Regions from separate parts of the Bradyrhizobium sp. WYCCWR 13022 genome, predicted to be linked through region 1. Evidence: riboswitches for the same ligand, from Rfam matches in the RefSeq annotation. Region 1 holds a riboswitch; the other holds the start of a gene.

Region 1 (15,316 bases):
GCTTCTACTGTCGCCGCGACGATGCCAATCGCTTCCGCGCCGCCTGGGAGAAGGGCAACCGCGTGCAGGACGTCCGCATGCACGACATCGACACGGTGCTGCACCACGAACGACTCGACCGCGGCAAGAAACGCCTGCACGCGCTGCTGGTGCCGCTCGACCAGTTGCCCGACGGCGCGATGGTTCAACAGGGCGAGGCGAGCTACCTCGTCACACTGGGCAGGGTGCTGCTGTGGTCGCCGGCGGGGTATATTGCGGCGGAGCAGCTCCCCGGCGCCGCAACTTTGCTCACGCCGCCGTCGACACTCCGCGCACTGCATGCCGGCTATCAAGCCGTACTGCATCCGTCCGCATAGCCCTAGAGTCGAAGCCCCGCCGTCACCCCAGCTTCTCGCGCGCAAGCGCCGCGCCTGCGCCGAGTGCCATCAGCTTGGCTTCGGCGATCTCGCGCCGCATCGGCGCCATGCCGCAATTGGTGGTGGCGATGATGTTGCTCTTGGGCACGAATTTCGAGACAGCATCGATCACCTTGACGACGTCCTCGGCGGTCTCGACCGTGTCGCTGGCGACGTCGATGACGCCGGCCTGCACGATCTTGTTCTTCAAGAGCGCGAGCAGATCGAGCGGCACCTTCGAATTGCGGCACTCGATCGCGACCTGCTGGATCGGGCTGGCGTCGATCGCCGGGAAAATCTGTTCGTACTGCCGCCATTGCGCGCCGAGCGTCTCCTTCCAGTCGGTGTTGGCCTTGATGCCGTAACCGTAGCAGATGTGCACGGCGGTGGTGCAGGTGAGGCCTTGCGCCGCGCGCTCCAGCGCCCTGATGCCCCAGTCGTTGACCTCGTCCATGTAGACGTTGAAGGCGGGTTCGTCGAACTGCACGAGATCGACACCGTCGGCCTGAAGCGCCTTGGCTTCTTCATTGAGCAGCTCGGCAAAGGCGAAGGCCATCTTGACGCGGTCTCCATAGTAACGATCCGCGATGGTGTCGATGATGGTCATCGGGCCGGGCAGAGTGAATTTCAGCTTCTTCTTGGTGTGCGTGCGCGCCACGCGCGCCTCAAAGTCGTGAACGCGCCCCTTGAGCCGGAGCGGCGCGACCACCTGCGGCACCATCGCCTTGTAGCGATCCTTGCGGATGCCCATCTCGACCTTGTGGGCGAAATCGATGCCTTCGATCTTCTCCAGAAAACCGTGAACGAAATGCTGGCGGGCCTGCTCGCCCTCGGTGACGATGTCGATGCCGGCGTCTTCCTGGATCTTCAGCCAGATCAGCGTCGCATCGCGCTTGGCGCGTAGCAGTTCGTCACCTCCAGACTTCCAGGGCGCCCAGAGCATGTTGGGCTCGGCCAGCCATTCCGGCTTGGGCAAGGAGCCGGCGATCGTCGTTGGAAACAGCATGGGTCCCTCCCGGCGGGTTGTCGTTGCGCCACTGTCTGCCATGTCTTAACGTCGAGGTACAGAACAACAAAAGTCGCTCGCTATTCCAGCGGCGATGACAGGGAAGGTGATGATCGATCTCCACTACGCGCCGACGCCGAACGGCTGGAAAATCTCGATCATGCTGGAGGAACTCGGGCTTCCCTATCAGGTGAAGCCCGTCAACATCCGCGCCGGCGAGCAGTTCAACCCCGAATTCCTGGCGATCTCGCCCAACAACCGCATTCCGGCGATCGTCGATCACGAGCCTGCCGATGGCGGCGCACCGTTCCCGGTGTTCGAGACTGGTGCGATCCTGATCTATCTGGCGGAAAAGGCCGGCCGCTTCCTCCCAAGCGATCTGCGTGGCCGCTCCACCACCATCCAGTGGGTGATGTGGCAGATGGCGGGACTCGGGCCGATGCTCGGCCAGCACGGCCATTTCGCGCTCTACGCGGCTGAGAAAATTCCCTACGCGATCGAGCGCTACCGCGACGAGGCGGCGCGGCTCTATGGCGTGCTCGACCGGCAGCTCGCCAGGACCGGCGCCTATGTCGCCGGCGACTATTCCATCGCGGACATCGCCTGCTTCCCCTGGACCATGACCCACAAGGCGCAGGGCTTTACTCTCGACGACTATCCCAACGTGAAGCGCTGGTACGCCGAGGTGCGTGCGAGGCCGCAGGTGCAGGCGGGACTCGCGATCGGAAGATTCGTGAAAGAGCCGTTCGACGAGGAATCACGCAAGATCATGTTCGGCCAGCGTGCGAAGGAGTTGTTGGAAAAGAAGTGACGGCCACCGCTCTCTCCTCGTCATTGCGAGGAGCCGTTGCGACGAAGCAATGCAGAATCCTTCCGCGGCGGCAGTCTGGATTGCTTCGCTTCGGTCGCAACGACAGTGGACAGACCGTACCGAATACATGCAAAGGAAAGCACCATGATCGAATTCTTCTTCGACTGTTCCAGTCCCTGGACCTATCTCGCCTTCCACAACATCCAGCCGCTGGCGAAGGAACTCGGAGCGGAGATCGTCTGGCGGCCGATCCTGGTCGGCGGCATTTTCAACACGGTCAATCCGAGCGTCTATGCGCAGCGGGAGAAACCAGTGCCGCTGAAGGCACGCTACATGAAAAAGGATCTGCAGGATTGGGCACGCTCGGCGGGCCTGTCGATCAAGATGCCGCCGACGGTGTTCCCGGTGAACAGCGTCAAGGCGATGCGCGGCTGCATCTGGCTCGGCAAAGACATGGTGCCGTTCGCGACATCGGTATTCGAGGCCTATTGGGGCGACGACAAGGACATTTCGCAGGATGTGGTGCTGGCCGAGATCTGCAAGAAGGTCGGCATCGACGAGCAAAAATTGTTCGCCGGCATCTCGGAGCAGCCGATCAAGGATCAGCTCAAGGCCAACACGGAAGAGGTCGTCGCGCGCGGCGGGTTCGGCTCGCCGACGATCTTCGTGAACAAGACCGATATGTATTTCGGCAATGACCGCCTGCCGCTGATCCGCGAGGCGCTGCTGCGCAGCAAGGCGAGCGCGGCCTGATGGTGCGCGCCGTCGTCTGTCGTGCGCTCGGCGCACCCGAAGGCTTGCGGCTGGAAGAATTTCCCTCGCGCGCCCTGAGGCCGGACGAGGTACGGGTTGCGATCCGCGCCGCCGGCCTCAACTTCCCTGACGTGCTGATGGCCGCGGGCGAATATCAGCTCAAGCCCGAATTGCCGTTCACGCCTGGCATGGAAGCTGCCGGCGACGTCACGGAAGTCGGTGCAGAGGCAAGGGGCGTTTCCATCGGCGACAAAGTCATCGTCAAGATGCGCCACGGCGCCTTCACCGACGAAGCTGTGGTGACGCCGTCGCAGCTCACGCCGATGCCGTCGACATTCGACTATGCGGAGGCCGCGACTTATCTCGCCGGGCACGGTACCGCCTATCACGCGCTGATCGATCGCGGCCGGGTCGAGCCCGGCGAGGTGCTGCTGGTGCATGGCGCCGGTGGCGGTGTCGGGTTGGCCGCTGTCGAGATCGGCAAGATGCTCGGTGCGACCGTGATCGCGACGGCGTCGAGCGACGAAAAGCTGGCGATCGCCAAAGCGCGCGGTGCCGACCATCTCGTGCGCTACGACCGGGAGCCGTTTCGCGATGCCGTCAAGCGCATCACCGACGGCCGCGGCGCCGACGTGGTGTTCGATCCCGTCGGCGGCGAGGTGTTCGAGAATTCGATGCGCTGCATCGCCTGGGGCGCGCGGCTGCTGGTGATCGGCTTTACCGGCGGCATCGGCTCGGCCAGGACCAATCTGTTGCTGATCAAGGGCGCCAGCGTGCTCGGCGTGCGCGCAGGCGAAGCGGTGCGGAAAAACCCCAAGCTCGGCGCGATCAGGCTGAAAGCGCTGCTGCAATGGGCAGAGGAGGGCAAGCTGCGGCCCAGCATCTCGCACCGCCTGCCGCTGGAGGATTACGCGAAGGCGATGCGGCTGCTGCTCGACCGCAAGGCGATCGGGCGCGTGGCGCTGGTGATGGATTGACTTCTATCGTCGTCATTCCGGGGCGCCCGTAGGGCGAACCCGGAATCTCGAGATCCCGGGTTCGATGCTTCGCACCGCCCCGGGATGACGCTTGGCGTCACTTGTACTCCCGCTCCGTCCACCACGGGAAATAGTCCGGCATGTCGCTGGACACCTTGTTCTTGAACTGCGCCGGCCGCTTCTCCAGGAACGACACCACGCCTTCCTTCACATCCTCGGAGCGGCCGCGGGCGTAGATGCCGCGGCTGTCGACCTTGTGGGCTTCCATGGGATCGTCGGCACCCATCATGCGCCACATCATCTGGCGGATCAGCGCAACCGACACCGGCGCGGTCTTGGCCGCGAACTCCTTGGCGAGGGCGCGCGCGGTCGGTAGCAGGTCATCAGGCGCCACGACCTTGCTGACGAGGCGGCCGGCGAGTGCTTCCTGGGCCGGGAAGACGCGGCCGGAATAGCACCATTCCAGCGCCTGCGAGATGCCGACGATGCGCGGCAGGAACCAGCTCGAGGCCGCCTCCGGCACGATGCCGCGCTGGGAGAACACGAAGCCGAAGCGAGCGGCATCCGAAGCAATGCGAATGTCCATCGCGAGCTGCATGGTGACGCCGATGCCGACGGCCGGGCCGTTCACCGCAGCGATGACCGGCTTCAGACATTTGAAGATGCGCAAGGTCACCTGACCGCCGCCATCGCGTACCTGCGGATCGCTGTAATCGACCTTGCCGTCGGCGAAGCGTTTGACGGGCCCGCGCCGTGCGTCGCGATCAAAGGTGTCGGCACCCGAGGAGAGATCGGCACCCGCGCAAAAACCGCGGCCGGCGCCGGTGACGATGATGGCGCGGACGTTGTCGTCCTTGTCGGCGGCGTCGAACGCGTCGATCAGCTCGGCCTGCATCTGCGCGTTGAAGGCGTTGAGCTTGTCGGGCCGGTTCAGCGTGATGGTGAGGATCTGCTCGGCGACCTCGTATTTGATCGTCTCATACGCCATGGTGGTTTCCTTCCTTCTTGAGCGCAGTCTCGTAAGACGTCATGCATGCGCGTCGACGTCCGTCTTGCGCGGACTGGGCATGTCTTCCTCTCCTGAGTAAGCAAACGACAATGGCCGGAGCAAGCCCCGGCCACGTCGCGGTCTGACGGTATTGAAGGCGTCAGTGAGCCGGAGGCTTCGGCCAGGGGTTCTGTGCGCCGCGCAGGCCCTCGAAGGCCTTGGCCATGCCGAGCACGCCGATATCGTCGAAGCGGCGGCCGACGATCTGGACGCCGATCGGAAAACCCGTGGCGTCGAAGCCGCCATTAATGGATACGGCAGGGTTCTCCGACATATTCCACGGCACGGTATAGCAGATGTGCTCGAACGGCCTCATCGGATCGTTGGTGGGCGAGGCCCAGTCTGCGGCGTAGTTCACGTTCGGCGCGGTCGGAGAGATCACATAGTCGAGTTCGCAGAACAGCTTTGACGCAGCCGCGCGGATCGCCATGGTCTGGTTGAAGCCGCGGATGACGTCGACGCCCGACAGCTTTGCGCCGGATGCACCCCATTTGAAGATATAGGGCAGCACCTTTGCCTGTTCGGCCGGCGTCAGCTTCGACAGATCGTCCCACATCCGCGCCCGCCAGAAATTGTCGAGGCCGTCGAGCATCTCGCGCGTCAGGATGCCGTCGACCTCGGTGACGACGCTGCCTGCGGATTCGAATGCCTTCGCGGCCTTCACCGCGACCTCGCGGACCGGTTTTTCCGCCGGCAGTCCGACGCCGGCATCGAGCATCAGGCCGATCCGCAATTTGCGCGGGGACTTGTCCAATCCCTTCCAGTTCAGCGGCTCGGCGGGCAGGCTCATGCCGTCGCGGCGGTCGGGCTTTGCGATCACGCTCATCATCAGCGCGCAATCATCGACCGTGCGGGTCATGGGACCCGCGACGCGGCCGACATAAGTGGGATCGATCGGTACGCGGCCGAAGCTCGGCTTCAGGCCGACGAGGCCACACCAGCCCGCGGGCAGGCGCACCGAGCCACCGATATCGGTGCCGAGATGCAGCGGACCGTAACCGGCCGCCGCCGCAGCTCCCGCACCGGCGCTGGAGCCGCCGGGGTTCTTGGAGAGGTCCCAGGGATTGCGCGCGAGCGCGTGGAACGATGAGAGCCCCGAGGACAGCATGCCGTAATCGGGCATGGTCGTCTTGGCGAAGATGATGCTGCCTGCCTCACGCAGCCGCGCGGCTGGTGGCGCGTCCTTCTCGGCGGGTACGAGCTTGACGCTCGCAGCCCCCAGCGGCACGGGCACGCCCTTGGTCGCGATGTTGTCCTTCACCGTCACGGGCACGCCGTCGAGCGGGCCGCAAGGCTCGCCGCCGGACCAGCGCGCGGTCGAGGCCTTTGCGGCCTCGCGCGCGCTTTGGGGATCGAACGCATAGAGCGCCTTCACATGCGGTTCCCACGCTGCGACATGCGCGAGCAAATCGTCCAGCACCTCGCTCGGCGAGAACTGTTTTGCCCGATAGCCCGCGATCAGATCGACCGCGGACAGATCGTGCAGCGAGGTGACCGCCTCCTCGACGCCCTTCCTCTGCATTGCTAGCCCACCGGCATACGCGTTTCGATGATCCGGGCGAACATGCTGGCGCCGATCGGCAGGATCTTGTCGTCGAGCACGAAGCCGGGATTGTGGACGGGCACCGAGCCGTCATGGCCGACCCAGAAATAGGCGCCGGGAATGGTCTCCAGCATGTCGGCGAAATCCTCGCTGCCCATCTTCGGCTGGGTGCGGGTGATCACCTTGGCGGGATCGACGATCGTGCGGGCGACGTCCTCGACCACCTTGGACTGCTCGACCTGGTTGACCAGCACGTTGAAGGTGTCGCGGATGTCGACGTCGATCACGCACTGGTAGGCGCTTGCGATGCCGGCGCAGATGGTGCGGATGCGTTCGCTGACCAGGGTGCGGACTTCCTTGGAGAAGGTGCGGATGGTGCCGCACAGATGCGCGTCGCCGGGAATGACGTTGTAGGCGGAGCCCGCATGGATCTGGGTGATCGACACGACGGCGGCCTGGAGCGGCTCGACATTGCGGCTGACGATGGTCTGGATCGCTTGCGCCAGCGTGGTTGCGATGATCACCGCGTCCTTGGAGCGCTCGGGCATCGCGCCATGGGCACCATAGCCGGTGATGCGGAGGTCGAAGAAATCGGCGCTGGCCATGGCCGGGCCGGGCAGGATCGCGATTTCGCCGTGGTTGAGGTCGGGCGCGTTATGCAGGCCGTAGAGCTCGTCGCACGGAAACTTCTCGAACAGGCCGTCCTTGATCATCGCACGTGCGCCGCCGAGGCCTTCCTCGGCCGGCTGGAAGATCAGGTGCACGGTGCCGTCGAAATTCCTGGTCTCGGCGAGGTAGCGTGCGGTGCCGAGCAGCATGGTGGTGTGGCCGTCATGGCCGCAGCCGTGGAAGCGGCCGGGGATTTTCGAGCTCCATTTCAGATTGGTGTTCTCTTCCATCGGCAGCGCGTCCATGTCGGCGCGCAGGCCGATACGCTTGCCGCCCGAACCCTTGCCCTTGATGACGCCGATCACGCCGGTGCCGCCGAGGCCGCGATGCACCTCGATGCCCCAGCTCGCCAGCTTGTCGGCGACGATGCCTGACGTGCGCACCTCCTCGAAGCCGATCTCGGGATGGGCGTGGAGGTCGCGGCGGATGGCGGTGAGTTCGTCGGCGAAGCCGTCGATGCGATCGATGGTGGGCATGTGTTCCTGTCCGGTTAACGTGAAGGGGGCGTGAAAACGGGGCCGTTCGGCTTGATGCGGATTCCCGGACGCAGGCGCGTCCAGGGCAGCGAGGCGGTGTCGGCCGGCATCGCGCCCGGTGCGGCGCAGATCATCAGCTGTTCCGCGATCGGCTCGAAATCGGCGCGGAAGTGCACCGAGCTCTTGTTGACCAGGATCTTCTCCTTGGTCGGCTCGATGCCGACATAGCGATACATCGCCTGGTCGGCGAGCTGCGCCTTGTGCGAGGAAACGACGACGCGGACGTCGCCGATGCGCAAGGCTGCGGAGGGGCCCATCTCCATCTCGCGGCCGCCGTAATAGGGGCCGGGCGCGACGAAGCGGCCGTCGGAGAGGCTTTCGACGACGAAGGTCTCGGTATAGGGCTCGTCGCCGGCGATCCCTGATTTGCCGCCGAGCGAGAGCGTCACGGTGGCGCCGACGCCGGCCGCATGTGCCGCTTTGGCTGACTCCGGATCGTAGATCACACCGGTCGCGGCGCTTGCCTTGTTGCGTACCAGCGCGCGCAGCATGCCCGTCGTGTCGGAATCGCCGCCGGCTCCGGGATTGTCCTGGGTATCGGCGATGATGATCGGCTTGCTCGCGCTCCTGGAGAGTTCCATGGCGTGGCGCACGCCGTCATCGGGTGACCAGATCTTGCCGTCGAAATCGTCCTCGTGGCTTTCGATCAGCTTGACGATCGCATCCGCTGCGTGGTCGGCGTCTTCCTGCGTCTTGCCATAGGCGAACACGCTCGGACCGCAATCGCGGAAATCGGCGGCGGGGAAACCCGGCGCGAACGAGAGGGTCGGAACCGCATCGCTCTCCAATGCGGCGAGCCTTTCGTAGATGCCCTTGGTCGGAAAGTCGTTGGTGCATTGCCAGCTGATCGCGATCAGGAACGGTATCTGGCGGAACGACTTTGCAAAGCGCTGCTTCGTCTTCAGAAGCAGAGCGAGGTGCTCTGCCGAGGCCCGGCCGGTCTCGGCCATGTCGACATGAGGATAGGTGCGGTAGGCGATCAGCGCGTCCGCATGTTCCATCATTGCTGATGTGACGTTGGCGTGCAGGTCGAGGCTCGCGACCAACGGAACATCCTTGCCGATGACGCGGCGCACGCGCGCCAGAATCTCGCCTTCGCCGTCGTCGAGATGCTCGGTGACCATGGCGCCGTGCAGGTCGAGATAGACAGCGTCAATCGGGCCCGCGGCTCTGATGCCGTCGACCATCACCTCCACGATGCGCTCGAAAGCGTCCTTGGTCACGTGTGCCGAGGGGCTCGCACCGCAGGCAATCGTCGGGATGAGTTCCCAGCCATTGGCTTCGGCGCTGTCGACAAAGCCGGCGAGGCCGACATTGATGCGCCGCATCACCTTGAGCACGTCGGGCCCTACGGTCATCGCCGGCCAGCCGCCACCATGCTGGAAGTCCGCAAACGTCGCCTTCGTCGGAGCGAAGGTGTTGGTCTCGTGCAGGAAGCCGCCGACGGCGATGCGTGTCATCAACTCAAGTCCCGGGCAAATGATGTGCGAGACGTTACCCGGCTTTGCAGCAAGAGCAAGCAAGGCAGACAGTCGCGCTGCGCATGGCCTCAAGCTGTTTTGGGAATACTCGCAGTGACGGGTAGACAGACCTAGGCGCTGGCCCCCACACCCTCCGACACCGGCCGGAAATTCGCAAAGTCCCAGTTGCGTCCGGGCGCCGCATCCAGCAGCGCCCTGGTGTAGGCCTCCTGCGGATGCGTCAGCACTTCGGCCGCCGGGCCCTGCTCGACGACGCGGCCGTGCTGCATCACCACGACCTCGTCGCAGATTTGCGCGGCGACGCGTAGGTCGTGAGTGATGAACAGAATGGCGATGCCGAGCCGCTTCTGGATCTCGTCGAGCAGCTCCAGCACCTGCGCCTGCACCGAGACGTCGAGCGCAGAGACCGCTTCGTCCGCGACCAGCACGTCCGGATCGAGCGCGAGCGCGCGCGCGATGGCGATGCGCTGGCGCTGGCCGCCGGAAAACTGGTGCGGATAACGCGACACCGCGTCGGCCGGCAGGCCGACCAGCTCGAGCAGCTCGCGGGCACGCTTCATCGCGCTCGCATGCGGGACGCCGTAATTGATCGGGCCTTCCGCGATGCTCTCGCCGACGGTGATGCGCGGGTTCAGCGAACGGTAGGGATCCTGGAACACGATCTGGATCTTCTGCCGGTGCGGTTGCAGCAGGCGGCGCGAGATGTCGGAGATCTCGCGGCCGGCGAGGCGGACGCAGCCGGAGGTCGGATCGATCAGGCGCACGATGCAGCGCGCCACCGTCGACTTGCCCGAGCCGCTCTCGCCGACGATGCCGAGCGTGCGTCCCTTGCGCAGCGTCAGCGTCACCTTGTCGGCGGCGACGACCTCGCGTCCCTTGCCGAAGAACGCGCGCTCCTTGTAGACCTTGCTGAGGTCGTTGGCCTCGAGCACGACGGGCTCGTGGCTCTCCTCGCGCGGCGGCCGCGGCACCAGGCTCGGCACGGAGGCGAGCAGGTTGCGGGTGTACTCCATCGTGGGATTGCGCAGCACGGTCTCGAGCGGGCCGGTCTCCACAAGTCTGCCCTGCCGCATCACCGCGACGCGGTCGGCGATCTCGGCCACGACACCCATGTCGTGGGTGATGAACAGCACGGCGGTGCCGTGATCGCGCTGGAGCTCGCGGATCAGCGACAGGATCTGCTTCTGCGTGGTGACGTCGAGCGCGGTGGTCGGCTCGTCCGCAATCAGCAGCTTCGGCTCCAGCACGAGGGCCATCGCGATCATGATGCGCTGGCGCTGGCCGCCGGACAGGCGATGCGGGTAGGAAGCGAAGATGCGCTCGACCTGGGGCAGGTGAACCTGCTCCATCATGTCGAGGATGCGCTTCCTGCGGGCCTTGCTGTCGAGATCGGTGTGGGCGCGCAGGACTTCGTCAATCTGGCGGCCGACCGGCACCACCGGATTGAGCGCGGTCATCGGCTCCTGAAAGATCATCGCCATCCTGGTCGCGCGCAGCTGGCGCAGGCGGCGATCGGTCGCGGTGAGGATCTCCTCGCCGACGAGCTTGACGCTGCCGCCTGATGGCACCAGCGTGCCCTTCGGCAGCAGGCCCATCGTGGTGAGCGAGGTCACCGACTTGCCGGAGCCGCTTTCGCCGACGAGGCACAGCGTCTCGCCCTCGCGCACCTGGATCGAGATGCCGTCGATGATCTTCGCTCCGTTCGGCTTCTTGCCGACGGAGACGACGAGGTTGTTGATGTCGAGAACGATGTCTTTGGTCATAACGTGATCGCTCATCACTTGCCCTCGCGCTGCTTCATGCGGGGATCGAGGGCGTCGCGGGCGGCGTCGCCGATCAGGTTGATGCTGAGGATGGCGATCGAGAGCAGCAGGCCCGGCCAGAAGATCAGCGTCGGCTTGAGCTGGAAGTACTGGCGGCCCTCGGCCATGATGTTGCCCCAGGTCGGCGTCTCCGGCGAGATGCCGGCGCCGAGGAAGGAGAGGATGGCCTCGGTGAGGATCGCGGACGCGCAGACATAGGTGCCCTGGACGATCAGCGGCGCGATCGTGTTCGGCATCAGATGCCGCCACATGATCTTCGGCAGCGACGATCCGACCGAGATAGCGGCTTCCACATAGGGTTCTTCGCGCGCGGACAGCACGACCGAGCGCACCAGCCGCGCAACGCGCGGGATTTCAGGAATGGTGATCGCGACCATGACGGTCCAGATGCTGGCGCCTGACAGCGACACCACGGCGATCGCGAGCAGAATGCTCGGCATCGCCATCAGGCCGTCCATGACGCGCATCAGCACGGAATCGACCAGCTTGAAGAAGCCGGAGACGAGGCCGATGGCGAGGCCGATGGCGATCGACAGGATCGCCGAGCCGATGCCGATCAGCAGCGAGATGCGCCCGCCATAGATGACGCGCGACAACAGGTCACGGCCATAGGCGTCGGTGCCGAGCAGAAATTGTGCCGACGCCGGCTTCAGCCGCTGCGATGGCGCGAGCTGGATCGGATCATGCGGCGCGATCAGCGGCGCCAGGATCGAGACCGCCACGATCAGCGCCAGCAGGATGGTGGCGACCGCGATGATCGGCGTCGAGGTGAGGAATCCGAGCTTCGGCCGCAGCGGCGAGGTGATCGGAATGGAGGACTGGGGAAGGCTGTCGACGGTCATTGTTGTTCGTGTCCTTGCCTCAGTACCGGATTCGCGGATCGAGCAGCGTGTAGGCGACGTCGATCAGGAGATTGACGACGACGTAGATCAGCGAGGTCAGCAGGATCATCGCCTGGATCACCGGATAGTCGCGCGCCAGCACCGCGTCCACGGTGAGGCGGCCGATGCCGGGGATGTTGAACACGCTCTCGGTGACGACGACGCCGGAGATCAGCAGCGCAAAGCCGGTGCCGATCACGGTGATCACGGGCACGGCGGCGTTGCGCAGCGCGTGCCGCATCATCACCGCGACCTCGTTGATGCCCTTGGCGCGCGCGGTCCGCACGTAGTCTTCGCCGAGCACGTCGAGCATCGCCGCGCGGGTCATGCGCGCGATCAGCGCGATGTAGATGAAGGAGAGCGCGCAGGTCGGCAGGATGATGCGCTCGAAGAAGGGGCCGAAGCCGGCCGAGATGCTCTTGAAGCCCTGCACCGGCACCCAGCGCAGGTCGATGGCGAAGACCTGGATCAGGACGTAGCCGACCACGAACACCGGCACGGAGAAGCCGAGCACGGAGAGTCCCATCACGAAGCGGTCGATCCAGGTGCCATGCTTCCAGGCCGCGATGACGCCGAGCGGCACGGCGACGATGACGGCGAGGATGATGGTCGACAGCGCGATCGAGATCGACGGCTCGACGCGCTGGCCGATCATCTTCATGACCGGGAGATTGGAGATCAGCGAGGTCCCGAGGTCGCCGTGCAGCAGCTTGTTCACCCAGGTGATGAACTGCACGATCAACGGCTCGTTGAGGCCGAGCGAGGTGCGGATGCGCTCCAGACGCTCCGGCGTCGCGTTGTCGCCGGCGAGGATCGCGGCGGGATCGCCAGGTGTCAGCCGCAGCAGCAGGAACACGAACAGCGCGACGACGCCCATCACGGGCACCGCGGCCAGAACGCGGCGAATGAGATAACCTAGCATGCACCTATCTCCGGCTGCGGAATTGAGGGGGCCGAGAGGCGCCCGTGGATTCGGTCGTGTCTATCATGCGCGCCTGTCACTCGGGCTGGAAGAGACGGCCGGAGAGCCGTTCTCTCGGGGCAAATTGTGTGCCAAGGGCAGGGCGGTCGCAAGGGCCGCCCCGCAGTGATTTGCGACCACTCAGGATGCACGACGCAGCTCTTGCTCAACCGCAAGTGAGGGGGCCGATCGCGGTGCGTTGAGCCCGCGCCAGCCGTCGATGGTTCCCGCAATCATCTGCGCGGTTGCGGCCGACAGGGTCCAGCCGAGATGGCCGTGGCCGGTGTTGAAGAACACGCCCGGCATCCGGCCTGCACGCACCACTGGCATCATGTTCGGCATCATCGGTCGCAAGCCAGCCCAGGGCACGACGCGCGAGGTCTCGACATCGGGGAAATTGCTGCGCACCCAGTCGATCAGCGGCTGCACGCGATCGGCGCGGATGTCGCGGTTGAAGTCGTTGAACTCGGCGGTGCCGGCGACACGAAAGCGATCGGCGCCGAGCCGGCTGGTGACGATCTTGGCGGCTTCGTCGAGCAGGCTGACCGTCGGCGTCGCGTCGCGGCTTTCGGCGGAGTCGAGCTGCACCGTGATCGAATAGCCCTTCACCGGATAGACGTTGACGCGCTCGTCGAGCATCGCCGCAAAGTGACGGCTGGCAACGCCGGCACAGACCACGACGCCGTCCGCCTTCAGCATGCCGCGCGCAGAAGCGGCAGCGTCGCTTGCCGAGAGATCAGCCCAACCGATGACAAAGCCGCCGCCGGCTTGCGCGATGGAATCGATGTTGGCTTCGTGGATGAAGGTCGCGCCGCGACGCTTGCAAGCCTCCGCAAGGCCGCGCGTGAATTTGTGGATATCGCCGGTCGCGTCCGACGGCGTGTAGAAACCGCCGTAATACTCCTTGCGCAGGGTCGGCTCGATCGTGCGAATTTCTTCCGTTGTCACAGGGCGGCGATCGAGGCCGCCCTCCTGCAGCAGCGCGTTGACTTGCAGGCCGGATTCAAAGTCCTTCTTGTCGTGATAGATGTGGAGGATGCCGCGGCGCTCGAGATCGAAGTCGATGCCTTCGCGCGTCGCGATCTCGAACAGGTGCTTGCGGGCTTCGATGGCGAGCCGCGTGGTCAGAATCGTGTTCGCACGGTAGTTGCCGATTGCGGCGACGAACTCGCTCATCCACGAATATTTGTGCCAGTTCGGCCGCGGGTTCATCAGCAGCGGCGCATCGCGCCGGAACATCCAGCGCAGGCCCTTGAGGATCGTCGCGGTGCTGTTCCACACTTCGGCATTGCTGGCAGAGAGCTGTCCGCCGTTCGCGAACGAGGTCTCCATCGCGGCATAACGGTGCTTGTCGAGCACCGTCACCTCAAAGCCGCGTTCGAGCAGGGCATAGGCGGTCGTTACGCCGGTGATGCCGGCGCCGATGATGGCGATATGAGTCATGATGAGTTAGGGGCTCCCGTGAGTTAGAGATGGCTGACCGCCGGCCCGAAAGCCGTTGGCGGCGCCCCATCTGTCACGGTTACCTGAGAGCTTGATCCGATGCGGACCTCGGAAGGTCGACCTCGGACTATCCCCTTCGGTGGACGCCACGATAGTCAAATCGTGCCGCCTCTCTCCAGATCGTCCTGACGATACAGTCCTTTTGCCTGAGAGTTTCCGGGGCGGTTGCTCCGTCGGCGCCGCAACGAAAGCTGATGCCTTCGTTGCGATCTCTCCCGCATCGTCGCGTGGACCATCGAGCAGTACGATGCGCCTCATTTTTAGACAAGGCTAAATTTCATCCGCGACTGCAAACGCATTGTGCAGTGCGAGGTTGATGGATCGAGTCATTCCGGGGGCGCGCGGCGCAACCCGGAATCTCGAGACGGACCATCCCGGCATGACCGACTTGCTACTCAAGCGTCGCCAGCAGCCCCGCCATCAGGCGACCGCGCTCGACCAGGCTGTCGACCTCGATGAATTCCTCGAGCGTGTGGCCATTGCCGCCGCGCACGCCGAGGCCGTCGAGCGTCGGGATGCCCATCGCGCCGGTGAAGTTGCCGTCGGAGCCGCCGCCCGAGCTTGCATGCGGTAATTCCGCGCCGAGAGATTTGGCGATGCCGCGTGCCTTTTCATACAGCGCCATGGTGCCGGCATCCGGCTCCCAAACCGGCCGCGTCACGCCGCGCGTCACCTTGAAGATGACGTCGTTGGTGGTGCCCGAGAGTGCCAGCATGCGTTCGACGCCGCGGTCGAGATCGGCCTGGCGCTTGGCCATCGAGAGCGCTTCGCCGGTCGCGGTCGTCGCGACACAGTTGACCCACTGCCCGCCATGCACGACGCCGACCGAGAAGGTGCAATCCTCCGTCGTCATCGCGTCGATCGCGAGAATTTGCCGCGCCATCTCGCGGATCGCCGAGCGTCCCGCCGACAACGTCGCGCCGGCGTGA
Region 2 (15,316 bases), 130 kb from region 1:
TCCCATCGTATCACGCGATCATAGTCATGTTGTGGATGCGATGCGAATGGACATTCACATCACGCGCGCTAGTGCACGAAAGCCAGGCCGATGCGCCTTTCGCTGCGCCAAACTGCGCGGCAATTCCGCACGAAATTGTCGCACGCGATCGAAAGTGTGAACGATTGCGGCAATGTGACCAATGTGTCGAGGTCTATCGCCGCGCCGCTTTCCGACATGTTTCGTACGGTGCACGCGATTCCGCTATTTTCAAAGGTGATCGTGCCGCCCTTGAAAACCCGATGACGCTGCGCCGTTCGCTTCTCGATCATCCGCGTTAATCCACAATGATGATTGTGAAATAGTGCATAGAAATTGCGTTGATCTAAACTCAATACTGGCGCTCCTTGCACAGCGCTTCATACTTCGTTTACGACGTTGAGGCGGCAAGTCACTGCGCCGAGTTTTACCCCAAGCCTTTCCTTTGTGGCGTTACGCGCCGATGGAGATTCCGATGAAGACCACGCTCTCGATCCTGTTCGCCGCAGCGTTCTCGCTGTCGTCGATGCCCGCCCACGCCGTCAAGTGGGACCTCTCGACCATGTCCTGCAAGCAGTTCCTCGATAGCGGCGAGGACAACATCGCGGTCGTGCTGACCTGGATGGACGGCTGGTACAAGGGCGACGAGGACAACGCGATCATCGACACCGAAGTGTTCATCGAGAACGCCAAGAAGTTCGGTGCTTATTGCGGAAAGAATCCGACCGTCAGCGTCGTCACCGCGGCCGACGAAATTCTCGGCAAGTAGTCTTTTCGACAAGTCATCTCGAAGCGGCCGGATGAAGCGCGATTGCAGCCGCGCTTCGTTCGATGCGAACGTGATCGAGAGCCGCGGTGCGCTTTGCGCTCCCGCGGCTCTCCTCGTTTCGGATCATGTTCAGCCCGGCAGCATGGCGAACGCGCTCGACACCATCGCAATCTGCTTGTTGTCGGCGGCCGAGAGCAGGGTGACGCGGCCAAAACTCATGGTGCGTCCGAGCCGCACCACGCGTGCATCCGCCAGCACGTCCGACGCGGAGACCGCGCGCATGAAATGCGTGGTCTGGTCCACCGTCGTCATCGGACGATAGCCTCTGTTGGCGGCGAGATTCGCGATCACCATTGCGGTGTCGGCCAGCGCCATCAGCGCCTGACCGCAGACCACGCCGCCGTTGCGGCACAGCCGCTCCGAGAACGGCATGCGGAGCAGCGCGCCCGGCTGCCAGTCCGGCGTCTCGGGAGGAGGGATGTGCTCGATGCGCTCGACGGAGAGGTTGAGATCCTCGATCCAGGGCGCGAAGACCTCGCCGAGTATCCGTCTGGCCTCAGTGATTCCGAACTCGGCGTCTGGCTGCGATGGCATTGCCGTCGTTTCCTCCTCTTGTTGCCGGATGTTTCGCTCATTCTGCCCGCTTGGGCGCGGCAAAGTCACGGGGGCCGTTGGCTTGAAAATGCCCGACTTCGCCCGATATGATGCCGGGCCTGGGGGCGGGTGGACGATGTTGCGTCGATGTGTCCTGTTATTTTGCCTGGCCGCGCTCGGTCTGGCGCTGAACGGCTGCACCAAGTGCGGGCCGATCTGGGACGACTGGCTCCATGGGCCGAAATCGTGCAGATCGGATCGGCTCTAGCGGATTGAGGCGCCTCGCGCTGAAAAGGACCAACAGGGCGCGGTGTCCGCCCTCTCTATTGATGCTCAAGGAGTGAAGTAATGAAGGTTTTCCGTATGGCGGCGGTGCTGGTGCTGGTGGCTGGACCAGCCTTCGCGCAGGATTCGCCCCATATCAATCTGATGGCGGATGGTCCGGCGAAGACCGAAGACGAAAAGGCCGCCGACGCCGCACGTGACAAGGCCTACAAGGAGACGCTGAAGAAGATTCCGGACGCCAAGGCGTCCAGCGATCCCTGGGGAGGCATGCGCGCCGAGCCGCCGAAGCAGCCGGCGCCGAAGGCCGCTGCTGCCACCAGCACGCACAAGAAGCCCAAGGCCGGCACGGCCTCCAATTGACCGCGCTCCCGGCAGGCGAATGAGGCTTCGGCGGGACTCCCCTTCGCCGGGACCCGATCCTACATTCCTTCATGGTGTTGCGTTGTGGAGGGCAGGACATGGCGGATCGCCCGCGGGACCTCGCCGAGCGGATGGCGCGCCGGCGCAAGCGGGCCGTCGCGGCGGACAGCAAGGCCAGTGATGGCTATCTGCGCGAGAGCTTCACCCTGCCGCGCGCCGCGGCACGGGCACGAGCGCAGGCTTTCTTCGCGCGCTATCCCAAGGCCGGCTATATGAGCGAAGTCGAGACCTGGCGCGAGCTGCCGGGCGGCGACATCGAATTCACAATGCGCCGGCTGCCCAGCGCCGACTAGCCCGCTCGCTAGGCCCTGATCGCTCAGGCCGTCCTGCGACCGATGGCCTTCAGCTCCCGATCGATGCGCAGCTGCACGCGACGGATCGCCAGCAGGTCGATCTTCGTCTCGGTCTTGCCTGTCTTGGTCTTGTCGCCGATCCGGAACTGCCACTGCCAGACACCCGGGATCGCCGTCTTTGCAACCGTGAACTCCACGCCCCTGTGATTCATGGTCACCTCCACGATTCACCTTGCCATGTCGGGTAACATGGGCATCGTAATATTCCGACGACAAGGAAAAATTGCCGTTAAGTCGAGGATAATTCATCGGAATTGAGCAAGCGCGCGCAGTTCGAAACAAGCGAAATCGGATTCCGAAAGATGGGGCCGATGGATGGGTCTTTCGCGTGAATGGAACCTGTGAGGCGGTGGCTGGCGATTAGGTCAGGAACTCTGTTCTTGGCCGGAGAACCACGGAGTTCCCTGCCGACACCAACGGCGATTCCATCGCGATTGCTGTCGCGGGCTTCATGATTGTGCGGAACCATCGTCGTGAGAGATGTCGACCGCGCGACCATTCGCAGCAAATGAGCACGTGCATTGCTTTTCCACTTTTGCGTGCGCCTCGACTGTGATCTGGTGAGGGGTGACGAAGGCGGGGTTGGTCATCGCGCAAGAGGACCAAGAGGACGACGTGAACTGGCTCAGACATCTCGCGCAGCGATGGAGCACACGACGTTTCCCGCTGGTCTGTCCGCAATGCGGGCGGCCAGCGTCTTCTCTTCTCTACAGGCGCGGACGCTTCATGCTGGGTGACGAGAAGCTCGTCTGCGAGCAGTGCGGCACGACCAGCGTCGTCACCTTCTGGCGCTTCGAAGGCCTGGCGTGTCACGGCGAGCGCGGCGATTCCGGCAAGCCCGAGCGCTTGGCGGATTCACGGCACTGACGCCTGCGATCCACGCGTTCTCGCGCCGCCTGGCGGCAATGCCGTCGCAAGAAAAAAGCCCCGCCAGGGGAGAGCCGGGCGGGGCAGAAGGTTATTGGAGGCTGAGGTGCTGGGCTGCAACACCATAGCTCCATGACCGTAGCCCGCTCAGCTTACGAGAGCCTGACAGAGCGGATCGGAGGTGGATCCGCCCCCCGCATCGATTCCGGGAGTCGGCAGCAACAAGCCGATCTGGCCGCCGGGAACAGAAGACCCCGCTCGGGGTCGAGCGAGGTCGACTGGGTATGGAGACCCGGTGTTGGTCCACCGGGCAAGCCGAGGCTAGAGCATTCGGCTGACGGGCGCCTTACGCAGGCTCATGCGTGGCTCGCGGACGCGTTGAGGGCCGCTGTGACGTCCCAATTCAGACATCCGGCTGCACAACTTCAGACACATCCGTTGGCGACACTTTGCGGGCACGGCGAAGCCATGGGGGATACGTGGCGCGCCGACAGCGGGGTGGCATCATGGACAAGGTAGAGCGGTCATTCGCCGCCGCGACGGCGGCTGGCTTCGTGGTGTTGGTGATCGGCATCGTGCTGCTGGCGCTGATGTAGCGAGGCTCAGGCGGCCCGCGCCGCCAAAGCCGACGAAAACAACCCCATGCACAGTAGCCGGCAGCCTGTTTCGGCTGGCGTTTCCCCTGGCGCACCTTGATCTCGTCCGGCGGCAGGCGGAGATCGGCGGCGCGCTCGGCGCGGTCCCTCTTGCGGAACTCGCTTTCCCTGCGCTCGAACTTCACCGTCTCCTCGAGCGCCGCCTCGATCAGGAACTGCGCCTGACGGCATCGTGCAGCGTGTCTTCCGTCATGATCCGATTCCCCATTGCGGCGCCCCCGTTCCCCCAGGGAATTAGGACGCTCTGCATTGAGCTAGATCAGTGGCGCTTCATCGATCGCGCGATAGTTTTCCAAGCCCGGGGCTGGTTATGCGATTTCAGTATTGCTTATTGCAACCCGGGAGGGCCTCGGCCGTCTCATCGCGGCCGGGGCCTTTCGCCGCCAACTGCGGCGGCCCTACCATCCGAATGAATAGCGGATGTGGCGCAGCATCCCAAAGGCTGCGTCGGTGTAGGCGCCATATGCATAGTGCCGGTCCGCCGCGACGAGGCTGCCGAGTGCAATCACGATGGCGAAAAAGACCTTAGGCACAATGCCGAAGAGCATCCGACCGTTTGGTTGCGAAATTCTAAATAGGACACTCCGAATTTCTTCTTAGGACACCAAGGGTGGAATACGGACGGTACCCAAATTCTGGTGCTCTCCCACAGTTTCAAGTTAGGACACTGGAACGAATGCTCGCCTTGCGAGTTTGCTGCCGGTGGTCTCCCTCATCGGGGTCACATGAACCAGCGCAAGGCCCCAATCTCGCCAGCCCCGGATTGGGGCCTTTTGGTTACAGAAAGCAAAAACGCCGCCCGCTTAAAACCAGCGCAGGCGGCGGCCTTTCCAGCCCCGGGAGGGAGATTGTAAAATCCCGATCCTGTGTGTCTGTGCAGGGCGCCCAAAGGTTCAACGCGACACCCGCAGAGGCGGATTAGGACGCTCCAAAAGTCACACAAAAAGCCCGCCTAGGGGCGGGCTTCATTCCGAGGTGGCCTTATCTGAGTACGAGCGCCCCAAGGAACATTCCGGTCCACACTCCGCCACCGCAGATGCCTGCTACCAGCGGCCGACAAAGCGTTGTGATTAGCTGGGTGGGAGAGAAGGGCGTGAGCGAATCTTCGATTGCGATAAAGGATGATCGTCTAGAGCTAGCTGCGCTCCTGTACGATCAAGCTGGCGTGCAAAAGGTGATTGATCGCCTAGCGGCAATGAAGTCGCTTCTCCCGGAGAAAGCGCCAGAGCCTAAAAAGGAAGAGGCCGCCAACTGAGGCGGCCCTAGTGCATGAAGATAGCAATGGCAGACAGGATCACCGGCACAGAACCGGCCGTGATCACAAACGCCTTGTACCAAAGATCATTGCCCATAAGGACAGTATCTTCCGGTAGCGGGCTGCCGTCTATGCAACTTGTGCCAGTTTATGGGCCCCAACTGAGGCGCCCTTACCGGATCATGAGCATGGCGGTGCTGGCAATAAGAGTGCCGAGGCCCACTACCGTGATCGCGAGGGCCAACATACCCAATCTGTCCAATTTGTTTGCCGCCACCCTCAGTTACCTTTCGCATGTGGAGACGGCTTAAGTATCAAAGTGAACACTTGTTCCTAATTGGCGAACTAGGACCTGCAAAATTCAACTTAGGACACTTGGGGTCAAATACGGACAGCACCCGCCTACCGCAAAGAACATATTGCGAACAAAGAACAGATGGTGTACATTGGTTTTATCGACGAGCCGCCCGCCCAACCGTTTGTCCCACACGCGAATCCTCGCCATAAGGAGCACGACCCAATGTCCGCCACTGCCCTGCGTATCGTCGAAGGATCTTCCATGGACAAGAGTAAAGCTCTGGCTGCCGCGCTCTCCCAGATCGAGCGCCAGTTCGGCAAGGGCTCGGTGATGAAGCTCGGCAAGAACGACCGTTCGATGGACATCGAGGCGGTCTCGTCGGGCTCGCTGGGGCTGGACATCGCGCTCGGCATCGGCGGCCTGCCCAAGGGGCGTATCGTCGAGATCTACGGGCCGGAATCGTCGGGCAAGACCACCCTGGCGCTGCATACCGTGGCGGAAGCCCAGAAGAAGGGCGGCATTTGCGCCTTCATCGACGCCGAGCACGCGCTCGACCCGGTCTATGCCCGCAAGCTCGGGGTCAACATCGACGAGCTCCTGATCTCGCAACCCGACACCGGCGAGCAGGCGCTGGAAATCTGCGACACGCTGGTGCGCTCGGGTGCGGTGGATGTGCTGGTGGTCGATTCGGTCGCGGCGCTGGTGCCGAAGGCCGAGCTCGAAGGCGAGATGGGCGATGCACTGCCGGGTCTTCAAGCGCGGTTGATGAGCCAGGCGCTGCGCAAGCTGACCGCCTCGATCAACAAGTCCAACACCATGGTGATCTTCATCAACCAGATCCGCATGAAGATCGGTGTGATGTACGGATCGCCCGAAACCACGACCGGCGGCAACGCGCTGAAGTTCTATGCCTCCGTCCGCCTCGACATCCGCCGTATCGGCGCGATCAAGGAGCGCGACGAAGTGGTCGGCAACACGACGCGTGTGAAGGTGGTGAAGAACAAGCTGGCACCGCCCTTCAAGCAGGTCGAGTTCGACATCATGTACGGCGAGGGCGTCTCCAAGATGGGCGAGATCCTCGATCTCGGCGTCAAGGCCGGCATCGTCGAGAAATCAGGCGCCTGGTTCTCCTATGACAGCCAGCGCCTCGGCCAGGGCCGCGAGAACTCGAAAGCGTTTTTGAAGTCCAACCCCGACATTACCGCCAAGATCGAGACCGCGATCCGCCAGAACTCCGGCCTGATCTCCGAGCAGATTTTGGCCGGCACGCCCGAGAGCGACGCCGACGGCGACGAGCCCGCGGACGAGTAAGCCTCGAGTACAAGTTTTCGCGAGAAGCGGGCGCTGAGGACGTTGAGTTGCCGACGTCGTCAGTGCCCGTTTCTTTTGTGTTGGAGTGATCGGGGGGTGATGAAGCGTCTGATCTTGACCGGTGTGGCCGGCGCCGATCTCGCCAAATCGAAACTGGCCGAGATCGTCGTTCTCTTCTTTTTCCGGTTCATGTGGGCCGTTGCCTTCGCCGGAGTATTTCGCAGCCTATTTCGGGGCGCAGGGGACGCTCAAGCCGGGCGATCACTGGTCGGATTGGGGTCCAAAATGGCCCTCCAAGTTCAAGGAACTTAGGAAGTTACCGTTCGCCGATTTTTGCGAGCGCCATGACGAGATTGAGCTTTGGTTCGACCCGAGTCCAGACGATCAACTGCAGCTGATCTGGCTGCTCGACCATCTCGCCTGTTACCCTGAGCTGCTTAAAAAACTCGGACTGCGCTTGGTCGCATTCGATCTGTTCGATGTGCGAGAGAAAGTCTCCGAAGCGTCCGCATCGCACATTCGTATGGTGGATGTTCAGGCCCGAGAACTCCAGACCGCTGGAATGGCTTGGCAAGCGTATCGCGCGCCGACGCCTGAAGCCTGTGCGAATGTACTTCACAGCGATCTAAGCGCCCTGTTGATGCTGCGATCGGCATGGCAACGGCTGTTGGGAGAGCTACCGTCGCCCCTGAGCGGTCTTGGTGCGAGCGAGATGCGATTTCTGGAGATGCTTGCCCGAGGGTACGCGAACACGAACGCCCTGTTTCATCTGCGTTCACTGCGGGGCACGTACGTGTTTGGCGAATTCGAACTGGGGTCGCTGCTGGAGGGGCTCGCACTCGGCCCCAAGCCGGCAGTGGCCGGTCTGGGCGACGAACTGCGTACGATCGACCCCGAGGATTTGGGAGCTCGGCACGACGATGCGATCCGTCACGCACGGTACAAGCAATCCCGCATGTCGCTCACTGATCTCGGGAAGGCGGTGCTGGCGGGAGACCAGGATTTCCTCCAGCACAACCCGATCCACCGCTGGAGGGGCGGCACGCTTCTGACCAATGAACGGCTCTGGAGGTGGGATCGCGAGAGCCGATTGTTGGTCGCGCCCTAGAGGCGCAGTCGGTGCCGTAGCTATAGAGAGGGCAAAGGCGCGCGAGCGCCGTGCCCACGATCTTTCACGTCATCCGGAGGTGGTGGGCGCGCGTCGCTATGCCCACCCTACGAGACCTCCGTCGTGGCTTACTCCGCGGCTTCCGCGTAATTGCTCACCGGCGGGCAGGAGCACACCAGGTTGCGATCGCCATAGACGTTGTCGACGCGCCCGACCGGGCACCAGTATTTGTCGGTGCGAGAGACGCCATCGGGGAAGTAGCCCTCGCTGCGGGCGTAGGCGCGCTTCCAATCGTCGTCCGCAATGTCGTGCACGGTGTGCGGGGCGTGGCGCAGCGGCGAGGCTTCGATCTTGAAGCGGCCGGCCTCGACCTCGGCGATCTCTTTCCGGATCGCGATCATGGCATCGCAGAAGCGATCCAGCTCCGCCTTGGATTCCGACTCGGTCGGTTCGATCATCAGCGTGCCGGGCACCGGGAAGCTCATGGTCGGGGCATGGAAGCCGTAATCGATCAGGCGTTTCGCGATGTCGTCGACGGTGACGCCAGATGTCGTCTTCAGCGGGCGGGGATCGACGATGCATTCATGCGCGACGCGGCCCTTCCCGTTCTTGTAGAGCACCGGAAAGTGCGGATCGAGCCTTGCTGCGATGTAATTGGCGTTGAGGATCGCGATCTCGGTCGCGCGCTTCAGGCCTTCGCCGCCCATCATCAGGATGTAGATGTAGGAGATAGTCAGGATCGAGGCCGAACCGAACGGCGCGGCCGAGACCGGGCCGACCCGCGCGTCGCCGTTGGTCGCGGGATGACCGGGGAGGAACGGCGCGAGATGCGCCTTGACGCCGATCGGGCCCATGCCGGGGCCGCCGCCGCCATGCGGGATGCAGAAGGTCTTGTGCAGGTTGAGATGGCTGACATCGGCGCCGTAATCGCCGGGCCTGCTGAGGCCGACCTGCGCGTTGAGATTGGCGCCGTCGAGATAGACCTGGCCACCATGGCCATGGACGATATCGCAGATCTCGCGGATGTGCTCCTCGAACACGCCGTGGGTCGAGGGATAGGTGATCATCACAGCGGCGAGATCGTTCGAATGCTTTTCCGCCTTGGCGCGGAGATCGTTGACGTCGACGTCGCCGTTCTTCTCGCAAGACACAACCACCACGTCCATGCCGACCATGGCGGCCGAGGCCGGGTTGGTGCCGTGGGCCGAGGAGGGGATCAGGCAGATCTTGCGGTGGCTTTCTCCACGCGCGGCGTGATAGCCGCGGATCGCGAGCAGGCCGGCATATTCGCCTTGCGCGCCCGAGTTCGGCTGCAGCGAGATCGCGTCATAGCCGGTGATGTCGCACAGCCATTTTTCGAGCCGCGCGAACAGCGCGTGATAGCCGGCGGCCTGCTCGCGCGGGGCGAACGGATGCAGGGAGCCGAATTCCGGCCAGGTCAGCGGCATCATCTCTGTCGTCGCGTTCAGCTTCATGGTGCAGGAGCCGAGCGGGATCATTGCACGGTCGAGCGCGAGGTCGCGGTCGCTGAGCTTGCGCATGTAGCGCAGCATCTCGGTTTCCGAGCGATGCGCGTGGAATACGGGATGGGTGAGGTACGCGGTGGTGCGCTTCAGCGCCTCCGGCAGCGCCTCGCGCGTGGTCGCGTCGATCTCGGCGTAGGAGAGCTGGCCGCCGAACGCACGCCAGACGGCTTCGACCGTTGCAGGTGTCGTGGTCTCGTCGAACGCGATGCGCAAGCTCGCTTCGCCGACACCGAGATTGATCTTCTCGGCGGCAGCGCGCGCGACGATCTCGGCGCGCTTGGCGCCGGCATCGACGCTGATCGTGTCGAAGAAAGTCTCCGACTGCGGCGCGAAGCCGAGCTTGCGCAGGCCCGCGGCGAGCACGGCGGTGCGGCGATGCACGGTGCGCGCGATCTGCGCCAGCCCCTCGGGGCCATGATAGGTCGCATACATCGCGGCGATCACGGCAAGCAGTACCTGCGCGGTGCAGATGTTGGAAGTCGCCTTCTCGCGGCGGATGTGCTGCTCGCGGGTCTGCAGCGCGAGGCGATAGGCCGGGGCGCCGCGCGAGTCGACGCTGAGGCCGACGATGCGGCCGGGCAGCGAGCGCTTCAGCGCATCGCGCACCGCCATATAGGCGGCGTGCGGTCCGCCATAGCCCATCGGCACGCCGAAGCGCTGCGCCGATCCGATCGCGATGTCGGCACCGAGCTCGCCGGGCGAGGCGAGCACGGTCAGCGCCAGCAGATCGGCAGCGACGATCGCGAGTGCGCCCTTGGCCTTCAGCGCCGCGATTGCAGGCCGGAGGTCGCGCACCGCGCCTGAAGAGCCGGGATATTGCAGCAACGCGCCGAGCACGTCCGTCTTGTCGAGATCGGTGAGGGGATCGCCGACGACCAGAGTCCAGCCGAGCGGCTCGGCGCGGGTGCGCATCACAGCCAGCGTCTGTGGATGCACGTCCTTGTCGACGAAGAAGGCTTGCGCCTTCACCTGCGAGTGCCGTTCGGCGAGCGCCATGGCTTCGGCCGCGGCGGTCGCCTCATCGAGCAGCGAGGCGTTGGCCACGTCGAGCCCGGTGAGATCGCAGATCATGGTCTGGAAGTTGAACAGCGCTTCCAGCCGGCCCTGGCTGATCTCGGGCTGATAGGGCGTATAGGCCGTGTACCAGGCCGGGTTCTCCAGGATGTTGCGCTGGATCACCGCCGGCAGGATCGTGCCGGAATAGCCTTGGCCGATCAGCGAGGTGAAGACCTGGTTCTGCCGCGCGAGCTCGGCCATGTGCGCGATCGCCTCGGTCTCGCTCAGCGGCTTGCCGAGATCGAGCGGTGCTGCCTGCCGGATCGAGGCGGGCAGGGTTTCCGCCATCAATGCGTCGACGCTCTTGGCGCCGACAGTCTCCAGCATGGCGGTGACATCGCGCGCCGAGGGGCCGATGTGGCGGCGAACGAAGGCGGTGGTGTCGCCATTGGATTTGCGGTGCGCGGTCATCATGGGTCCTCGCTTTAGGAGTTGCTGTCATGCCCCGCGAAGGCGGGGCATCCAGTACACGCAGCCGCTTCGGCTAGGGCCGATGGGCCGCGGCGTACTGGATCGCCCGCCTTCGCGGGCGATGACAGTGAGTATGTTGAGACGGTGCGGCTCATATCTTCATGCCGTGTGCGCCTTGTAGGCGGCTTCATCCATCAGGCCGCCAAGCTCGCTCTTGTCGGCAATCCTGATCTTGAAGAACCAGGCCGCGGCTTGCGCGTCCGAGTTCACCAGCGCGGGCTCGGCGGCGAGCGCATCGTTGGTCTCGAGCACTTCGCCCGAGATCGGTGCGTAGACGTCGGAGGCGGCCTTGACCGATTCCACGACGGCGGCAGCTTCGGCCTTCTTCAGGGTGCGGCCGACCTTGGGCAGCTCGACGAACACGACGTCGCCGAGCTGCGACTGCGCGTAATCGGTGATCCCGACGGTGGCGACTTCGCCGTCGATCGCCAGCCATTCGTGGTCGGAAGTGTACAGCGTCGTGGTCATTGTCGATCCTCAGCGTTTGTAGGTGTTTTTCACGAAGGGCATGGCGGCGACGGCGAGCGGCAGACGTTGGCCGCGCACCTCCGCAAAGAGTTTTGTGTCGAGTGCGCTCAGGCTCGTCGGCACGTAGCCCATCGCCACAGGCGCGTTCAGGCTCGGGCCGAAGCCGCCGGAGGTGACCTTTCCGATCGGCTCGCCGCCTGCGCCATCTGCAAACAGCACCGCGCCCTCGCGCACCGGGGCGCGGCCCTGGGCGAGCAGGCCGACGCGGCGGCGGGACGCGCCGTTGTCGAAATGGGCAAGGATTTTTTCGGCGCCGGGAAAGCCGCCGGCGCGGGCGCCACCGGTGCGGCGGCTCTTCTGCACCGACCATTCCAGCGCAGCCTCGACCGGCGTGGTCTCAGCGTCGATGTCGTGGCCGTAGAGGCAGAGCCCGGCTTCCAGTCGCAGGCTGTCACGGGCCCCAAGGCCGATCGGCATCACATCGGGGTTTTCCAGCAGCGTCTTGGCGAGACGCTCGGCGTCGCTGGCTGGCACCGAAATCTCGAATCCATCCTCGCCGGTGTAGCCCGAGCGCGAGACGAAACAGGCGAGGCCGGCAACATTGCGCGGGCCGGCATCCATGAACTTCATGGACGGTGCCTCTGCACACAATTTCGCCAGCGCGGCTTCCGCCTTCGGGCCCTGCAACGCGATCAGCGCGCGGTCCGCGAGCGAATCGATGATGCAGGCATCGGAGAGATTGGCGCGCAGATGCGCCTCGTCCGCGGCCTTGCAGGCGGCGTTGACCACCAGGAACAGATGATCGCCGAAATTGGCGACCATGAGATCGTCGAGAATGCCGCCATCGGCGTTGGTGAACTGGGCGTAGCGCTGCCGTCCCGGCGCGATCGCCACGATGTCCTGCGGGACCAGTCGCTCCAGTGCGCGGGCGGCGTCCTCGACCTTGCCGGATTTCGGCCGGAGCGCGATCTGGCCCATATGGGAGACGTCGAACAGGCCGGCCGAGCTGCGGGTTTGGAGGTGCTCTTTGAGGACCCCGGCGGGGTACTGCACGGGCATGTCATAGCCGGCGAACGGCACCATCTTGCCGCCGAGCGACAAATGAAGGTCGTGAAGGGGGGTACGTTTCAGGGAGTCTTCGTCGTCGCGCGCAAGCATCACGGGGCCCTCGGCGGTTCCCCAGGGACGATTCCCCGGAGGCAACCAGTCGAAGCCCCATCTGTCGCTGTGCCTGAGAGTATTATCCCGTCGGCGGACGCTGGTCCGGGCCAACCCTTCTCAAAAGGTCTTTGCCCGTCGGCGCCTCTTTCCAGATGTCGTCAAAGCCACGCGGTCCTTTTGCCTGAGAGTTTCCGGGGCGGTTGCTCCTTCGGCGCCGGCAATGAAGCCGGTCTCTCCCGTCGTGGCCGTACGATACAGATGGGTACAGACCACAGCCCGGCCAAGCCTGTCAACGCGCGGATTGCGGCTTTCCAAAGGGATTGCGACGGGATTACGCTGATGCGGCAACCCTCTGATCTGCTTGCACAGTTTCTGGACAGCGAAGCTGGCCTTGTCTAAAAGCGCTTTGGCCCGCAGATATCAGCCCAAATCACCGGTTTGGATGGCGGATGAGCGGGTCCAAGCACACCCGATTGGATGAACATGAGCGGCGTCAACGAGATCAGGTCGACCTTTTTGAACTTCTTTGCCGAGAACGGCCACGAGATCGTGTCGTCCTCGCCATTGGTGCCGCGCAACGATCCGACGTTGATGTTCACCAATGCCGGCATGGTGCAGTTCAAGAACGTCTTCACCGGCGTCGAGAAGCGGCCCTACCAGCGCGCCACCACGTCGCAGAAATGCGTGCGTGCCGGCGGCAAGCACAACGACCTCGACAATGTCGGCTACACCGCGCGCCATCTCACCTTCTTCGAGATGCTCGGCAACTTCTCGTTCGGCGACTATTTCAAGGAGCGCGCGATCGAGCTGGCCTGGAAGCTCATCACCAAGGATTTCGGGCTGAAGAAGGACAAGCTGCTCGTCACCGTCTACCATACCGACGACGAGGCGCACGGGCTCTGGAAGAAGATCGCCGGCTTCACCGACGACCGCATCATCCGCATCCCGACGTCGGACAATTTCTGGGCGATGGGTGACACCGGCCCGTGCGGCCCGTGCTCGGAGATCTTCATCGACCGCGGCGACCATATCTGGGGCGGCCCTCCCGGCTCGCCGGAAGAGGACGGCGACCGCTTCCTCGAATTCTGGAATCTCGTGTTCATGCAATATGAGCAGGTGACGAAGGAGGAACGCGTCGACCTGCCGCGTCCCTCGATCGACACCGGCATGGGCCTCGAGCGCATGGCCTGCATCATGCAGGGCGTCGACAGCGTGTTCGAGACCGACCTGTTCCGTCATCTGATCGACGCGACGTCGTCCGCGCTCGGCAGCGGGCCGAACGAGCAGACTGTGGCCTCTTTCCGCGTCATCGCCGATCATCTGCGCTCCTCCGCCTTCCTCGTTGCGGACGGCGTGCTGCCCTCGAACGAGGGCCGCGGCTATGTGCTGCGCCGGATCATGCGCCGCGCGATGCGCCATGCGCAGCTGCTGGGCGCCAAGGAGCCGCTGATGCACCGGCTGGTCTGGGCGCTGGTCCGCGAGATGGGCCAGGCCTATCCCGACTTGATGCGCGCGGAGAATTTGATCGAGGAAACGCTGCGGCTGGAAGAGACCCGCTTCCGCAAGACTCTGTCGCGCGGCTTGGCGATCCTGGATGAGAAGAGCGCTTCCTTGAAGAAGGGCGACATGTTCGACGGCGACGTCGCCTTCACGCTGTACGACACGTATGGTTTTCCGCTGGACCTGACGCAGGACGCGCTGAAGTCGCGCGGCATCGGTGTCGACCAGGCTGCGTTCACCGACGCGATGGAGCGGCAGAAGGCCAAGGCGCGCGAGTCCTGGAAGGGCTCGGGCGAGGCGGCTTCCGAGGCGATCTGGTTCCCGCTGCGCGAGAAGCTCGGGGCCACCGAATTTCTGGGCTACGAGACCGAGAGCGCCGAAGGCGTGGTCTCGGCGCTGGTGAAGGATGGTGCGGAAGTGGCCGGCCTCAAGGCCGGCGACACCGGCGCGCTTCTGCTGAACCAGACGCCGTTCTATGCGGAATCAGGCGGCCAGGTCGGTGACACCGGCGTGTTGACGGGCGAGGGCGGCATCAGGTTCCGCGTCACCGACACGCAGAAGAAGCTCGGCGATTTCTTCGTGCATGTCGGCACCGTCGAGAGCGGCGAGCTGAAGGTCGGAACCGCGCTGCAGCTCGAGGTCGATCATTCCAGGCGCTCGTCGATCCGCGCGCATCACTCGGCGACGCATCTCATCCACGAGGCGCTGCGCCAGGTGCTCGGCGACCACATCGCCCAGCGCGGCTCGATGGTGGCGCCGGACCGGCTGCGCTTCGACTTCGTGCATCCGAAGCCGATCACGGCGGAGGAACTCGCCCGCGTCGAGGACATCGCCAACGACGTGGTGCTGGAGAACGACGAGGTCACGACCCGCGTCATGGGCGTTGACGAGGCCCGCGAGGCGGGCGCGCGTGCGCTTTTCGGTGAGAAGTATGGCGACGAGGTTCGCGTCGTCTCGATGGGCAAGACCGCGCGCGAGCGCGGCGCCAACGCGCTCGGCTGGTCGGTCGAACTCTGCGGCGGCACCCATGTGCGGCGCACCGGCGATATCGGCCTGATCACGCTGACCGGCGAGAGCGCGGTCGCCTCCGGCGTCCGCCGCATCGAGGCGCTCACTGGAAATTACGCGCGCAAGCACGCCAACGACACCATGGCGCTGGCGAAAACCGCGGCGAGCGAGCTTCGCACCTCGCTGGACGAC

The links. Region 1 has a riboswitch for glycine ahead of QY049_RS00130 (D-amino acid dehydrogenase). Riboswitches for the same ligand answer to the same signal wherever they lie in the genome.
Region 2: it holds a riboswitch for glycine, as region 1 does, so the genes downstream of both, gcvT (glycine cleavage system aminomethyltransferase GcvT) here and QY049_RS00130 (D-amino acid dehydrogenase) in region 1, are expected to answer to the same signal.

Annotation. Positions count from the first base shown of each region.
Region 1 is NZ_JAUIZJ010000001.1:23,244-38,559, reverse strand. It holds gene QY049_RS00190 (hypothetical protein) at 1-356, shown strand, start outside; gene QY049_RS00185 (methionine synthase) at 379-1,401, opposite strand; gene QY049_RS00180 (glutathione S-transferase N-terminal domain-containing protein) at 1,511-2,212, shown strand; gene QY049_RS00175 (2-hydroxychromene-2-carboxylate isomerase) at 2,357-2,965, shown strand; gene QY049_RS00170 (NADPH:quinone oxidoreductase family protein) at 2,965-3,942, shown strand; gene QY049_RS00165 (crotonase/enoyl-CoA hydratase family protein) at 4,040-4,930, opposite strand; gene QY049_RS00160 (amidase) at 5,091-6,512, opposite strand; gene QY049_RS00155 (M20 aminoacylase family protein) at 6,515-7,678, opposite strand; gene QY049_RS00150 (M81 family metallopeptidase) at 7,693-9,198, opposite strand; gene QY049_RS00145 (ABC transporter ATP-binding protein) at 9,330-10,982, opposite strand; gene QY049_RS00140 (ABC transporter permease) at 10,997-11,884, opposite strand; gene QY049_RS00135 (ABC transporter permease) at 11,904-12,845, opposite strand; gene QY049_RS00130 (D-amino acid dehydrogenase) at 13,026-14,327, opposite strand; glycine riboswitch at 14,396-14,508, opposite strand; glycine riboswitch at 14,512-14,615, opposite strand; gene QY049_RS00125 (M20/M25/M40 family metallo-hydrolase) at 14,779-15,316, opposite strand, start outside.
Region 2 is NZ_JAUIZJ010000001.1:152,341-167,656, reverse strand. It holds gene QY049_RS00860 (PilZ domain-containing protein) at 69-311, opposite strand; gene QY049_RS00855 (HdeA family protein) at 494-787, shown strand; gene QY049_RS00850 (PaaI family thioesterase) at 917-1,381, opposite strand; gene QY049_RS00845 (hypothetical protein) at 1,730-2,026, shown strand; gene QY049_RS00840 (hypothetical protein) at 2,125-2,379, shown strand; gene QY049_RS00835 (hypothetical protein) at 2,403-2,591, opposite strand; gene QY049_RS00830 (hypothetical protein) at 3,055-3,306, shown strand; gene QY049_RS00825 (hypothetical protein) at 4,361-4,495, opposite strand; gene QY049_RS00820 (hypothetical protein) at 5,056-5,217, shown strand; gene recA (recombinase RecA) at 5,738-6,826, shown strand; gene QY049_RS00810 (hypothetical protein) at 7,026-7,934, shown strand; gene gcvP (aminomethyl-transferring glycine dehydrogenase) at 8,063-10,927, opposite strand; gene gcvH (glycine cleavage system protein GcvH) at 11,087-11,455, opposite strand; gene gcvT (glycine cleavage system aminomethyltransferase GcvT) at 11,465-12,613, opposite strand; glycine riboswitch at 12,777-12,865, opposite strand; gene alaS (alanine--tRNA ligase) at 13,100-15,316, shown strand, end outside.